DNA from 2 places in the Bacillus sp. L381 genome. Region 1 is predicted to be linked to the other one. Evidence: a T-box and tRNA genes for the amino acid it is inferred to sense, from the RefSeq annotation. Region 1 holds a T-box; the other holds one or more tRNA genes.
What was found. A T-box is a leader RNA that pairs with one kind of tRNA and senses whether it is charged. The one in region 1 lies ahead of thrS (threonine--tRNA ligase), so its partner is inferred to be a tRNA-Thr.
Positions count from the first base shown of each region.

Region 2: it has a tRNA-Thr gene. The T-box ahead of thrS (threonine--tRNA ligase) is inferred to sense a tRNA for this amino acid. The anticodon was not compared.

Region 1 covers NZ_CP127224.1:1,879,186-1,886,780, forward strand. The annotation lists gene QRX25_RS09140 (MFS transporter) at 1-1,164, opposite strand, end outside; gene QRX25_RS09145 (ArsR/SmtB family transcription factor) at 1,302-1,604, opposite strand; gene thrS (threonine--tRNA ligase) at 1,636-3,564, opposite strand; T-box leader at 3,617-3,841, opposite strand; gene QRX25_RS09155 (LysR family transcriptional regulator) at 4,266-5,075, opposite strand; gene QRX25_RS09160 (zinc-binding dehydrogenase) at 5,194-6,174, shown strand; gene QRX25_RS09165 (hypothetical protein) at 6,171-6,932, opposite strand; gene gltD (glutamate synthase small subunit) at 7,030-7,595, opposite strand, start outside.
Region 2 covers NZ_CP127224.1:90,146-97,740, forward strand. The annotation lists gene lysS (lysine--tRNA ligase) at 1-633, shown strand, start outside; rRNA gene QRX25_RS00490 (16S ribosomal RNA) at 964-2,513, shown strand; rRNA gene QRX25_RS00495 (23S ribosomal RNA) at 2,688-5,617, shown strand; rRNA gene rrf (5S ribosomal RNA) at 5,669-5,784, shown strand; tRNA gene QRX25_RS00505 (tRNA-Val) at 5,808-5,883, shown strand; tRNA gene QRX25_RS00510 (tRNA-Thr) at 5,889-5,964, shown strand; tRNA gene QRX25_RS00515 (tRNA-Lys) at 6,002-6,077, shown strand; tRNA gene QRX25_RS00520 (tRNA-Leu) at 6,084-6,165, shown strand; tRNA gene QRX25_RS00525 (tRNA-Gly) at 6,190-6,264, shown strand; tRNA gene QRX25_RS00530 (tRNA-Leu) at 6,279-6,364, shown strand; tRNA gene QRX25_RS00535 (tRNA-Arg) at 6,376-6,452, shown strand; tRNA gene QRX25_RS00540 (tRNA-Pro) at 6,469-6,545, shown strand; tRNA gene QRX25_RS00545 (tRNA-Ala) at 6,550-6,625, shown strand; rRNA gene QRX25_RS00550 (16S ribosomal RNA) at 6,791-7,595, shown strand, end outside.

The DNA of each region.
Region 1 (7,595 bases):
GTATTCAGATGAAGTTTTTTCAGATGTTAACGATGCAAGCGAAAGCACGCTGCACATCGCAATGACAACACCGGCTGCTCCGATCCATGTCACTGACGCAAGAGACAGATGAGTGACAACAATGCCTCCGATTCCTGCCCCCGCCGCCATAGCCAGCTGCATCACAGATTGGTTAAGGCCAAGTAATACCCCCGAGGATTCAGGCTCCATCGTTGCCAAATGATACTGCTGGGCAGGCCCTGATGACCAGGCGGCGAAGGACCAAAATATAAGCACGGCCGCTGCTCCGGCAGCAGAATGTGTAACAAACGGCAATAACATGAGCATGATAGCATGAAGCGTCATTCCGCCGGTTAATGTGACACGCGCCCCCCATCTGTCTGCGCTGAAACCGCCGGCTTTAGAACCGGCAAGACTTGCGACACCGAAAATAAGCAGCAATGTACTCAGCATTCCGCTGCCGATATGAGTGACGTTCAGTAAATACGGAGAAAGGTACGTATACGCAACTGAATAGCCTCCGAGCCAAAAAAACGTGATAGCCAGGCCGACAGCCACCTTTCGTTTCTTTAAGAGAGAGAATTGCTTGATGAGCGGCACGGGTTTATCTCCTTTTATCTCAGGCAAAGCGAAACGTATAATAAGCATGGCAATGACTCCGATTGCCGCAATACCGGCGAAGACCATCTTCCAGCCAAAAGCTTCCGACACGGTTCTTCCGATCGGCACACCGATAATAAGCGCTGCCGTAAATCCCATAATGACTGTCGCGAGAGAGCTTGCCTGCTTTCCCGGAGGAGCGATTTTTGCTGCGATCGTAAGCGCGGTGACCACCACAGTTCCCGCTCCAAGCGCCATGATCACCCGAGCTGCAGCAAATAAGCCGTATCCCTGCACAAGAAACGAACTTATATTCCCGATAACAAACAGTCCAAGAGCATAGATCATGAGCTTCCTTCTGTCCAGCCTTGCTGTAAGAGCCATTATGACGGGCGTTCCGATTGCATAAACGAGCGAAAAAATCGTAATCAGCTGCCCTGCCGCTGCTACAGTGACTCCCAAGGAACCTGCAATTTTATCAAGCACCCCGGATATCACATATTCAGACGTCCCCACTAAAAAGCTGATAATCGCCAAAATATAAACCTTCCATGTATTTTCCACATGACACACTCCTTCATAGATGTTTTATATAAAGATATATTGGAATATATCGATATAATATATTAAAGAAACAAATCGCAATATGTCGATGTAATGTTGGAAAAGAAAACTGAATCCCTTTTCTAAAGGATTCAGCCCTACATTTCGCGCTGAAAATAATCGGCCATCGCCTTTATCGCTTCTTCATCTCTTTTATAATAGGTGTATTTGCCAATCCGTTTTGTTTGGATAAGGCCCGCCCGCTGAAGGATGGAAAGATATTGAGACGCCGTTGACTGTGTCATCTGAAGCTTATCGGTGATCTGACTCACACATACTCCGATCTCATTCATATCAATGCCATCATGCGGGGCGAAATGACGGTCCGGCTCTTTCAGCCATTGTAAAATCTCAAGCCGTGACTCATTAGACAACGCTTTAAAAACATCAATAGGTTTCATACGTTTTATTATATCGTGATTTTGCGATATGTCAATGTCGATTTACTTGAATCTCTTGTTTTGTTTCATTTATGATCCGGGAAACAAAATCACTCACACTCTCTTCAAATGTGTCTTCCCGCCCGTATTGTCTTATGTGTACAGTTTGATGACGGCACTCATTATCCCCCACAACAGCAATATACGGTATTTTTTTCATTTGTGCTTCTCTGATTTTATAGCCGAGTTTTTCATCCCGCTGATCAAGCTCAGCCCGGATACCCGCTTTCTTCATTTGCAGGTGCACCTGTTCTGCGCAGTCCCGGTGTGCGGTGTTTGACACGGGGATGATTTTTGCCTGTACCGGAGCGAGCCATAAAGGGAACGCTCCCCCGTAATGTTCGGTAATGATTCCGAGGAATCTGTCGAGGGATCCGAAAACTGCCCGGTGAATGACAACAGGACGCACTTTTTGGTTTTTTTCATCAATATATGTTAAATCAAATTTCTCCGGCATTTGAAAATCCAGCTGGACAGTGGCGCATTGATGGCTTCGGTTCAGCGCATCTTTTATATGAATATCAATTTTCGGTCCGTAAAATGCGCCATCCCCCTGGTTAAACCGAAAATCATATCCCTGTTCTTTTAATACTCTTTCTAATGCGCTCTCAGCCCGGTCCCACCAGTGTTCGCTTCCCATGTAATCTTCCGATCTCGTTGACAGCTCAATATCATAGGAAAAACCAAATGCGGTGTACACCTCGTGAATCAGCTGCAGCACTGAAGCGATTTCACTCTCGATCTGATCCGGCGTTACAAAAATGTGTGCGTCATCCTGGCAGAAAGATCTGACGCGGAGCAGGCCATTGAGCGCCCCGCTGAATTCGTGACGGTGCACCTGGCCGAACTCAGCTATCCGAATCGGAAGTTCACGATAAGAACGAAGCCTTTCTTTAAATATGAGCATGTGGCCGGGGCAGTTCATCGGCTTTAACGCGAAGCGCTGATGATCGGCTTCAGAGAAATACATATTCTCTTTATAATGATCCCAATGGCCGGATTGCTCCCACAGACGCTGATTCATCATCATAGGGGTGCGCACTTCCTGATAATGATAGGCATCCTGCTTTGAACGCAGAAATGATTCAAGCGTATTTCGGATGAACTGACCGTTCGGCAGATAAAAAGGCATACCCGGCGCTTCTTCTGAAAACATAAAAAGTTGTAATTCCGCTCCCAATTTTCGATGATTTCTCTTCTCCGCCTCTTTCAACAGCTGAAAATGCCTGTTCAGCTCCTTTTTTGAAGCAAAGGCCTTCCCATAGATTCGCTGCATCATTTTTTGATTGCTGTCGCCGCGCCAATAAGCCCCTGATACATGAGTGAGCGAAAAAGCTTTTATCTGTCCTGCAGACGCCAAGTGCGGTCCCCGGCATAAATCCATGAATTCGCTCTGACGGTATATACTGACTGTATCAGTCTGCGGAATATCTGCTAAAAGCTCGAGCTTCAGCGGATCGTGCGCAAACAGCTGCTCTGCCTCTTCTCTGGAAATTTCTTCTCTAGTGATTTTCGGATTTTCTGAAATAATCTGGTTCATTTCTTTCTCAATGGCGGACAAATCTTTTTCAGTAATCGTATCCTTCATATCAAAATCATAATAAAACCCATTTTCTATAACGGGACCGATTCCTAAACAGACCTTCGGATACAGACGTTTTACAGCTTGCGCCAATACGTGCGCTGCTGTGTGTCTCATCACTTCAAGTCCTTCTTCAGACTGAAAGCTGCACAGTTCAATTTCAGCGTCCTCATGGATGCTTCTTCTAAGGTCATATAACGATCCGTTTACCTTGCCGGCGGCTGATGTCTTTTTCAAACCCGGACTGATTGATTGGGCAATCTCTTCTAACGTGATACCTTTCTCGTATTCTTTTTGTTTCCCGTCAGGAAAAGTAATTACAATGTGTAGTTTCTTCACGGTCTGATCTCTCCTTTATTTTTGATAAAAATAAAAACACACTCATCCCAAAGCAAGGGACGAGTGTGTGTCAGACCCGCGGTTCCACCCAAATTCCCGCCACTTCAAGCGGCGGCTCATTTTTGCCGTAACGCGGCTATACGGTATCGGCTGCTTTCGTTCACCGATACAGCTCAAAAGGCGGTAAGCTCATTCTTCGTGCCGGGAAGGTCTCAGCCGCGCCCTCCCTCTCTGTATTGCCGGTTAGAATGACTCATGTCCTTATCATTGCCATTTTTCAAATATAAAAATAAAAACACACACTCATCCCAAAGCAAGGGACGAGTGTGTGTCAGACCCGCGGTTCCACCCAAATTCCCGCCACTTCAAGCGGCGGCTCATTTTTGCCGTAACGCGGCTATACGGTATCGGCTGCTTTCGTTCACCGATACAGCTCAAAAGGCGGTAAGTCCATTCTTCGTGCCGGGAAGGTCTCAGCCGTGCCCTCCCTCTCTGTATGCCGGTTAAAATAGCTCATGTCCTTATCATTGCAGATTTTTTATCAGAAAAACTTTCTTTAATTATACATAAATTTCCGGAAAAAGAAAGTTTTTTTGAAAAATATCGATAAAGATAAGGTTAGCGTATACAGCTTTCCGGTTTTCTCACCTTCCGTTCGGTAATGCTTTTAATCCATTCAGAAGTTCTTCAAACGCCGGTGTCTAAAATAAATCACACCGGTAAATGAATGATATATTCATCTCCCGAAAACGTTCAGGGAGCTGATGAAGAAAAAGATTTTCCCGGGTTTGAAAATAACGGACGGATGAAGCAGGCAAAAAGGAAACTCCCATCCCCGCTTGCACCGCACTAATAATGGTTTCCAACGTCCCGAATTCAATGATTTTATGTACAGGCACTGCCTCTTCTTTCAATATGTTTTTTATTTTACGGCGGTGCGAACAGCCCGCCGCAAAAAACAAAATCGGCTCTCGCAGCAAGTCCGGCAAGCTTCCTTCCCGCGTGTTTGAGACCAAGGCCAACTCTTCTTGAAATACAGCGATTTGCTTAAGGTCTTCATGTTCGACCGGCCCATAAACAAAAGCGCCGTCCAGCTCATAAAGCAAGACGCGCTGCACCAAGGCATGTGTATCACCGGTTGACAGGGACAGCTGAACTTTCGGATAACGTTTGCAATACTCCGTAAAAAATTGAGGGAGATGGACGGCCGCCGCCGTTTCAAGAGAACCGATTCGGAGCGGGCCGTTCGGATTGCCGGCCTCTTGCGCTGTTTTTTGCGCCTCATGCAGCAGATGCAGAATTCTGTCTGCGTCTTTTAATAAGCTTTCACCTGCTGGTGTCAGCGTCATTCCCCGATTCGTCCGGTAAAACAGCTGTGTTTGCAAATGCCGTTCCAGCTGCTGAATTCGGTTTGTCACATTTGATTGAACATAATGCAGACTCTCGGCAGCCTTTGAAATACTGCCTTTGCGGGCAACAGCCTGAAAAACCTTTAAATCTCCGCTTTCCATGTATGGGCACCTTCTTGTTATGATTTTTATTGATAGCCTGCTATCAATTTTCATCGATTTACTGCAGCTGATACAGCCTGTAAAATTTTTCTCATCAATCATAAAGGAGAAATGAATTATGGATGCCCTTATCATACACGAAAATAGCTTTGATTTCAGGGAGACACCAAACAAACGTCCGGGAAACGGAGAAGTAAAAATAAAGTTGAAAACAGCCGGATTAAATCATCGCGATTTGTTTTTAATGAAAAAACACGGAACTGGAAGCCGTGAATTTATTCTCGGCTCAGACGGCGCGGGAATCGTAACTGAAATAGGACACGGCGTCCGTTCTCATTTATTACATTCAGAAGTCATCATAAACCCGGTGCTGAATTGGAAGACAGTTGAGGACGCACCAGACGTCCCTGATATTTTAGGCGGACCGAGCGACGGAACATTTTCACCTTATGTCATCGTTCCTGCGGAAAATGCCGTTTTAAAACCCGAACACCTCACATGGGAGGAAGCAGGCGTACTGCCGTTATCGGCATTAACCGCGTATCGGGCCTTGTTTACAAAAGGAAAATTGAAAAAGGGCGAACATCTGATTCTTCCGGGAATCGGAAGCGGCGTGGCAACATACGCCTTATTAATGGCAAAAGCAATCGGAGCGACAGTCAGCGTCACCTCCCGCAGTGAAAATAAAAAACAAACCGCGCTGACATACGGTGCAGACCGGGCAATTGACAGTTACGGTGACTGGAATGAAACGCTGAATGGCGAAAAAGCAGATATCATACTTGACGGTGTAGGCCCTGCTTTATTTCAACACTATCTTGACATTATGAAACCGAACGGCCGGATCATAACATTCGGTGCCAGTTCAGGCGATCAGCTCGAATTTCCTATTCGCTCGCTGTTTTTTCCGCAGATTCATATTCTCGGAACCTCAATGGGAAGCAATGAGGAATTCGCGGAAATGCTGGAATTGATAAAACGCTACGGCATCCGTCCCATTATCGACCGTATGTATCCTCTCAAAGAAGCAGCCGGAGCTTTTAACAGAATCCGAGACGGACGGCAGTTCGGCAATATCGGCTTTCGTATAGATGTCTAAAAAGAGGAGCGGACCCTTCCGTTCTCTTTTTTGTTTATAAGTCTTTCCGCTCTGACATATTCTTGATATGTTTCTTTCAAATAAATAAAAAAGTGTTTTCCCCCGGCTTTTAAAACTTTTCGATGGTACAGCCACACGACGGGTAAAGTGCACGTTAATAAAATAAAACGGGAAAGCACAGCAAACATGTTGGTGATCTTTAAGCGGCGCCGGCCAAGCTGGCGCAGAGCTTCCGCTTGAAATTCAATATGTTTTTCTTCATCAATTAAAATCTGCTCACAAATCGACTCCAGACACACGGAGCCAGTCACGTTTTTTAAGGCGTCATAATAAACGGCGGCGATAATTTCCGCTGTCAGCAGCACCATGATCGACTGCTCAAGGCTTGAAAATCGTCTCAGTCTGCGGAAGACTTGATCAACCCAATGCTTTTTCAGCTTGGGGATATTGTGCCGATTCATGAATATTTCCAATTCACCCGCATGCCTTTGTTCTTCCTGAATAAATAAAATCAGCGCTTCCAGATAACTTTTGTCAGTACAATCCTTTAAGAAACGTTTAGCAGCAGCTATCAAATACAGGCCTTCTGAACTTTCCCCGATTTGAAACTGCTGAACTGAAGAACAAATAACGCGGCGCTCAGTTTTAGAGAGCTGATCATGTTTACAGTTCAGTTCTCTGACTGCTGATTGATTTCTATGAAAATAATCTCTCCAAGCTGTAAAACTGAAATTCCATTTGTTATCCTCCATTTCCATTGTGTTACCTTATATGACCAATGCAGGAAGAAAGAGGTTTCGTTTCAATGCAAAAAACCGGCTGATTCCAGCCGGTTTTATAAATAATCCCCTTTGTTTACGGTAAAACAGTGCTCCCCATTAAATAACTGTCGACTTCGCGCGCTGCTTCCCGGCCTTCATTAATCGCCCAAACAATCAGGCTTTGACCCCTTCTCGCATCCCCTGCGGCGAAAACACCGTCAACATTTGTTTTATAATCCCCGTATGCTGCCTGAATTTTATGATTTGCCGAATCGACACCGAATTGTTTCAATAATGGCTGTTCAGTTCCTTCAAAACCGATGGCGATGAACACCAGCTGAGCAGGCCATACTTTTTCCGTTCCCGGCAGTTCATGAAACTCGTACTTTCCGAATTCATTTCTGACTTTTTCCATTTGAACCGTGTGAATCTCTTTTAAGCGGCCCTGTTTATCGGCCACCATTTTTGTCGTCTGAATTGAATATTCTCTCGGGTCTTTGCCGAACTTTGCCTGCGCTTCTTCATAGGCGTATTCAAGGGTAAAGACGTGCGGCTGTTCAGGCCACATATTGTCGTTCGTGCGCGTCTGCGGAAGCTTAGGATGTTTTCCGAACTGGTGCACACTGCGCGCTTTTTGGCGCAGGGCGGTTGCCACGCAGT
Region 2 (7,595 bases), 1.8 Mb from region 1:
ACGGAAAACCTCGTTGCACATATTGCGCAGGAAGTGCTGGGAAGCACCACAATCCAGTACGGCGAAGAGCAGATTGATCTGAAACCTGAATGGAAACGACTCCATATGGTAGATGCCGTCAAAGAAGCGACAGGCGTAGATTTCTGGGATGAGATGACTGTTGAAGAAGCGCGAAGCCATGCAAAAGAACATGGCATCGAGATCACAAACTCAATGACAGTGGGCCATATCATCAATGAATTCTTCGAACAAAAAATTGAAGAAACACTTATTCAGCCGACATTTATTTACGGCCATCCTGTAGAGATTTCTCCTCTCGCTAAGAAAAATCCTGAGGACCCTCGTTTTACAGACCGTTTTGAGCTGTTTATCGTCGGCCGTGAGCACGCAAACGCGTTTACGGAGCTGAATGACCCTATCGATCAGAGAGAACGCTTTGAAGCGCAATTGAAAGAAAGAGAAGAAGGAAACGATGAAGCGCATATGATGGATGAAGACTTCGTTGAAGCTCTTGAATACGGCATGCCGCCGACCGGAGGATTGGGTATCGGCATCGACCGCCTCGTCATGCTGTTAACAAATGCTCCGTCTATCAGAGACGTTTTATTATTCCCTCAAATGAGACATCGCTAATAAAAGCGAAAGCGCCGTTTCTGCATATCGCAGTACGGCGCTTTTTTAGAAACAAGTCGTTCGTAAAACTTTTTTGATTTTCTTTTTAAAAAACTATTGCACTATTATTTGTGAGGTGGTATATTATTATTCGTTGCCGCTAAACAAGGCGCTGACGAAAAAAAGAAATTTTAAAAAGTTGTTGACTTCAAGAGATTGATAAGATATAATAATAAAGTCGCTTGAACGAAAGACAAAATGATCTTTGAAAACTAAACAAGACAAAACGTACCTGTTAATTCAAAGTTTTAAATAAATCGCACAGCGATGTGCGTAGTCAGTCAAACTACTTTATCGGAGAGTTTGATCCTGGCTCAGGACGAACGCTGGCGGCGTGCCTAATACATGCAAGTCGAGCGGACAGATGGGAGCTTGCTCCCTGATGTTAGCGGCGGACGGGTGAGTAACACGTGGGTAACCTGCCTGTAAGACTGGGATAACTCCGGGAAACCGGGGCTAATACCGGATGCTTGTTTGAACCGCATGGTTCAGACATAAAAGGTGGCTTCGGCTACCACTTACAGATGGACCCGCGGCGCATTAGCTAGTTGGTGAGGTAACGGCTCACCAAGGCGACGATGCGTAGCCGACCTGAGAGGGTGATCGGCCACACTGGGACTGAGACACGGCCCAGACTCCTACGGGAGGCAGCAGTAGGGAATCTTCCGCAATGGACGAAAGTCTGACGGAGCAACGCCGCGTGAGTGATGAAGGTTTTCGGATCGTAAAGCTCTGTTGTTAGGGAAGAACAAGTGCCGTTCAAATAGGGCGGCACCTTGACGGTACCTAACCAGAAAGCCACGGCTAACTACGTGCCAGCAGCCGCGGTAATACGTAGGTGGCAAGCGTTGTCCGGAATTATTGGGCGTAAAGGGCTCGCAGGCGGTTTCTTAAGTCTGATGTGAAAGCCCCCGGCTCAACCGGGGAGGGTCATTGGAAACTGGGGAACTTGAGTGCAGAAGAGGAGAGTGGAATTCCACGTGTAGCGGTGAAATGCGTAGAGATGTGGAGGAACACCAGTGGCGAAGGCGACTCTCTGGTCTGTAACTGACGCTGAGGAGCGAAAGCGTGGGGAGCGAACAGGATTAGATACCCTGGTAGTCCACGCCGTAAACGATGAGTGCTAAGTGTTAGGGGGTTTCCGCCCCTTAGTGCTGCAGCTAACGCATTAAGCACTCCGCCTGGGGAGTACGGTCGCAAGACTGAAACTCAAAGGAATTGACGGGGGCCCGCACAAGCGGTGGAGCATGTGGTTTAATTCGAAGCAACGCGAAGAACCTTACCAGGTCTTGACATCCTCTGACAATCCTAGAGATAGGACGTCCCCTTCGGGGGCAGAGTGACAGGTGGTGCATGGTTGTCGTCAGCTCGTGTCGTGAGATGTTGGGTTAAGTCCCGCAACGAGCGCAACCCTTGATCTTAGTTGCCAGCATTCAGTTGGGCACTCTAAGGTGACTGCCGGTGACAAACCGGAGGAAGGTGGGGATGACGTCAAATCATCATGCCCCTTATGACCTGGGCTACACACGTGCTACAATGGGCAGAACAAAGGGCAGCGAAACCGCGAGGTTAAGCCAATCCCACAAATCTGTTCTCAGTTCGGATCGCAGTCTGCAACTCGACTGCGTGAAGCTGGAATCGCTAGTAATCGCGGATCAGCATGCCGCGGTGAATACGTTCCCGGGCCTTGTACACACCGCCCGTCACACCACGAGAGTTTGTAACACCCGAAGTCGGTGAGGTAACCTTTTTGGAGCCAGCCGCCGAAGGTGGGACAGATGATTGGGGTGAAGTCGTAACAAGGTAGCCGTATCGGAAGGTGCGGCTGGATCACCTCCTTTCTAAGGATTTTAACGGAATATAAGACCTTGGGTCTTATAAACAGAACGTTCCCTGTCTTGTTTAGTTTTGAAGGATCATTCGATTCTTCGAGATGTTGTTCTTTGAAAACTAGATAACAGAAGTAATTCACATTCAATTGTAATGCAAGATATCACGTAGTGATTCTTTTTAACGGTTAAGTTAGAAAGGGCGCACGGTGGATGCCTTGGCACTAGGAGCCGATGAAGGACGGGACGAACACCGATATGCTTCGGGGAGCTGTAAGCAAGCTTTGATCCGGAGATTTCCGAATGGGGAAACCCACCACTCGTAATGGAGTGGTATCCATATCTGAATACATAGGATATGAGAAGGCAGACCCGGGGAACTGAAACATCTAAGTACCCGGAGGAAGAGAAAGCAAATGCGATTCCCTGAGTAGCGGCGAGCGAAACGGGACCAGCCCAAACCAAGAGGCTTGCCTCTTGGGGTTGTAGGACACTCTGTACGGAGTTACAAAGGAACGAGGTAGATGAAGAGGTCTGGAAAGGCCCGCCATAGGAGGTAACAGCCCTGTAGTCAAAACTTCGTTCTCTCCTGAGTGGATCCTGAGTACGGCGGAACACGTGAAATTCCGTCGGAATCCGGGAGGACCATCTCCCAAGGCTAAATACTCCCTAGTGACCGATAGTGAACCAGTACCGTGAGGGAAAGGTGAAAAGCACCCCGGAAGGGGAGTGAAAGAGATCCTGAAACCGTGTGCCTACAAGTAGTCAGAGCCCGTTAACGGGTGATGGCGTGCCTTTTGTAGAATGAACCGGCGAGTTACGATCCCGTGCAAGGTTAAGCAGAAGATGCGGAGCCGCAGCGAAAGCGAGTCTGAATAGGGCGAATTGAGTACGTGGTCGTAGACCCGAAACCAGGTGATCTACCCATGTCCAGGGTGAAGTTCAGGTAACACTGAATGGAGGCCCGAACCCACGCACGTTGAAAAGTGCGGGGATGAGGTGTGGGTAGGGGTGAAATGCCAATCGAACCTGGAGATAGCTGGTTCTCTCCGAAATAGCTTTAGGGCTAGCCTCAAGGTAAGAGTCTCGGAGGTAGAGCACTGATTGGACTAGGGGCCCCTACCGGGTTACCGAATTCAGTCAAACTCCGAATGCCGATGACTTATCCTTGGGAGTCAGACTGCGAGTGATAAGATCCGTAGTCGAAAGGGAAACAGCCCAGACCGCCAGCTAAGGTCCCAAAGTATACGTTAAGTGGAAAAGGATGTGGAGTTGCTTAGACAACCAGGATGTTGGCTTAGAAGCAGCCACCATTTAAAGAGTGCGTAATAGCTCACTGGTCGAGTGACTCTGCGCCGAAAATGTACCGGGGCTAAACGTATCACCGAAGCTGCGGACTGTTCTTCGAACAGTGGTAGGAGAGCGTTCTAAGGGCTGTGAAGCAAGACCGGAAGGACTTGTGGAGCGCTTAGAAGTGAGAATGCCGGTATGAGTAGCGAAAGAGGGGTGAGAATCCCCTCCACCGAATGCCTAAGGTTTCCTGAGGAAGGCTCGTCCGCTCAGGGTTAGTCGGGACCTAAGCCGAGGCCGAAAGGCGTAGGCGATGGATAACAGGTTGATATTCCTGTACCACCTCCTCACCATTTGAGCAATGGGGGGACGCAGGAGGATAGGGTAAGCGCGGTATTGGATATCCGCGTCCAAGCAGTTAGGCTGGGAAATAGGCAAATCCGTTTCCCGTGAAGGCTGAGCTGTGATGGCGAGCGAATTATAGTAGCGAAGTTCCTGATTCCACACTGCCAAGAAAAGCCTCTAGCGAGGTGAGAGGTGCCCGTACCGCAAACCGACACAGGTAGGCGAGGAGAGAATCCTAAGGTGATCGAGAGAACTCTCGTTAAGGAACTCGGCAAAATGACCCCGTAACTTCGGGAGAAGGGGTGCTCTGTTAGGGTGCAAGCCCGAGAGAGCCGCAGTGAATAGGCCCAGGCGACTGTTTAGCAAAAACACAGGTCTCTGCGAAGCCGTAAGGCGAAGTATAGGGGCTGACGCCTGCCCGGTGCTGGAAGGTTAAGAGGAGCGCTTAGCGTAAGCGAAGGTGCGAATTGAAGCCCCAGTAAACGGCGGCCGTAACTATAACGGTCCTAAGGTAGCGAAATTCCTTGTCGGGTAAGTTCCGACCCGCACGAAAGGCGCAACGATCTGGGCACTGTCTCAACGAGAGACTCGGTGAAATTATAGTACCTGTGAAGATGCAGGTTACCCGCGACAGGACGGAAAGACCCCGTGGAGCTTTACTGCAGCCTGATATTGAATGTTGGTACAGCTTGTACAGGATAGGTAGGAGCCTTGGAAACCGGAGCGCCAGCTTCGGTGGAGGCATCGGTGGGATACTACCCTGGCTGTATTGACCTTCTAACCCGCCGCCCTTATCGGGCGGGGAGACAGTGTCAGGTGGGCAGTTTGACTGGGGCGGTCGCCTCCTAAAAGGTAACGGAGGCGCCCAAAGGTTCCCTCAGAATGGTTGGAAATCATTCGCAGAGTGTAAAGGCACAAGGGAGCTTGACTGCGAGACCTACAAGTCGAGCAGGGACGAAAGTCGGGCTTAGTGATCCGGTGGTTCCGCATGGAAGGGCCATCGCTCAACGGATAAAAGCTACCCCGGGGATAACAGGCTTATCTCCCCCAAGAGTCCACATCGACGGGGAGGTTTGGCACCTCGATGTCGGCTCATCGCATCCTGGGGCTGTAGTCGGTCCCAAGGGTTGGGCTGTTCGCCCATTAAAGCGGTACGCGAGCTGGGTTCAGAACGTCGTGAGACAGTTCGGTCCCTATCCGTCGCGGGCGCAGGAAATTTGAGAGGAGCTGTCCTTAGTACGAGAGGACCGGGATGGACGCACCGCTGGTGTACCAGTTGTTCTGCCAAGGGCATCGCTGGGTAGCTATGTGCGGACGGGATAAGTGCTGAAAGCATCTAAGCATGAAGCCCCCCTCAAGATGAGATTTCCCATTCCGCAAGGAAGTAAGATCCCTGAAAGATGATCAGGTTGATAGGTCTGAGGTGGAAGTGTGGCGACACATGGAGCTGACAGATACTAATCGATCGAGGACTTAACCAATTTTGAATGTATGCTTCCTGTTATCTAGTTTTGAGAGAACACTCTCAATGGTTTGGTGGCGATAGCGAAGAGGTCACACCCGTTCCCATGCCGAACACGGAAGTTAAGCTCTTCAGCGCCGATGGTAGTCGGGGGTTTCCCCCTGTGAGAGCAGGACGCCGCCAAGCCATTACACGTAAGTGTAATATACGGAGGATTAGCTCAGCTGGGAGAGCATCTGCCTTACAAGCAGAGGGTCGGCGGTTCGAGCCCGTCATCCTCCACCATATTTGCCGGCCTAGCTCAATTGGTAGAGCAACTGACTTGTAATCAGTAGGTTGGGGGTTCAAGTCCTCTGGCCGGCACCATTTTTGGACAAGATAATAACATAAGTTTTTTTAAAAAGAGCCATTAGCTCAGTTGGTAGAGCATCTGACTTTTAATCAGAGGGTCGAAGGTTCGAGTCCTTCATGGCTCACCATGTTACGCGGGTGTGGCGGAATTGGCAGACGCGCTAGACTTAGGATCTAGTGTCTTATGACGTGGGGGTTCAAGTCCCTTCACCCGCATTATACAGGATAGTTATCCTGTATGCGGAAGTAGTTCAGTGGTAGAACACCACCTTGCCAAGGTGGGGGTCGCGGGTTCGAATCCCGTCTTCCGCTCCAACTATACCATCCACGCCGGGGTGGTGGAATTGGCAGACACACAGGACTTAAAATCCTGCGGTAGGTGACTACCGTGCCGGTTCAAGTCCGGCCCTCGGCATTCATTATTATGCGCCCGTAGCTCAATTGGATAGAGCGTTTGACTACGGATCAAAAGGTTAGGGGTTCGACTCCTCTCGGGCGCGCCATAATAAAACATATAATCGGGAAGTAGCTCAGCTTGGTAGAGCACATGGTTTGGGACCATGGGGTCGCAGGTTCGAATCCTGTCTTCCCGACCACTTTGGGGCCTTAGCTCAGCTGGGAGAGCGCCTGCTTTGCACGCAGGAGGTCAGCGGTTCGATCCCGCTAGGCTCCACCATTTACAAAAAACATGTTGACTTTAAAAGAAACTTATTATATACTTAAAAAGTTGCTTGGAAAAGTGAACAAAATGATCTTTGAAAACTAAACAAGACAAAACGTACCTGTTAATTCAAAGTTTTAAATAAATCGCACAGCGATGTGCGTAGTCAGTCAAACTACTTTATCGGAGAGTTTGATCCTGGCTCAGGACGAACGCTGGCGGCGTGCCTAATACATGCAAGTCGAGCGGACAGATGGGAGCTTGCTCCCTGATGTTAGCGGCGGACGGGTGAGTAACACGTGGGTAACCTGCCTGTAAGACTGGGATAACTCCGGGAAACCGGGGCTAATACCGGATGCTTGTTTGAACCGCATGGTTCAGACATAAAAGGTGGCTTCGGCTACCACTTACAGATGGACCCGCGGCGCATTAGCTAGTTGGTGAGGTAACGGCTCACCAAGGCGACGATGCGTAGCCGACCTGAGAGGGTGATCGGCCACACTGGGACTGAGACACGGCCCAGACTCCTACGGGAGGCAGCAGTAGGGAATCTTCCGCAATGGACGAAAGTCTGACGGAGCAACGCCGCGTGAGTGATGAAGGTTTTCGGATCGTAAAGCTCTGTTGTTAGGGAAGAACAAGTGCCGTTCAAATAGGGCGGCACCTTGACGGTACCTAACCAGAAAGCCACGGCTAACTACGTGCCAGCAGCCGCGGTAATACGTAGGTGGCAAGCGTTGTCCGGAATTATTGGGCGTAAAGGGCTCGCAGGCGGTTTCTTAAGTCTGATGTGAAAGCCCCCGGCTCAACCGGGGAGGGTCATTGGAAACTGGGGAACTTGAGTGCAGAAGAGGAGAGTGGAATTCCACGTGTAGCGGTGAAATGCGTAGAGATGTGGAGGAACACCAGTGGCGAAGGCGACTCTCTGGTCTGTAACTGACGCTGAGGAGCGAAAGCGTGGGGAGCGAACAGGATTAGATACCCT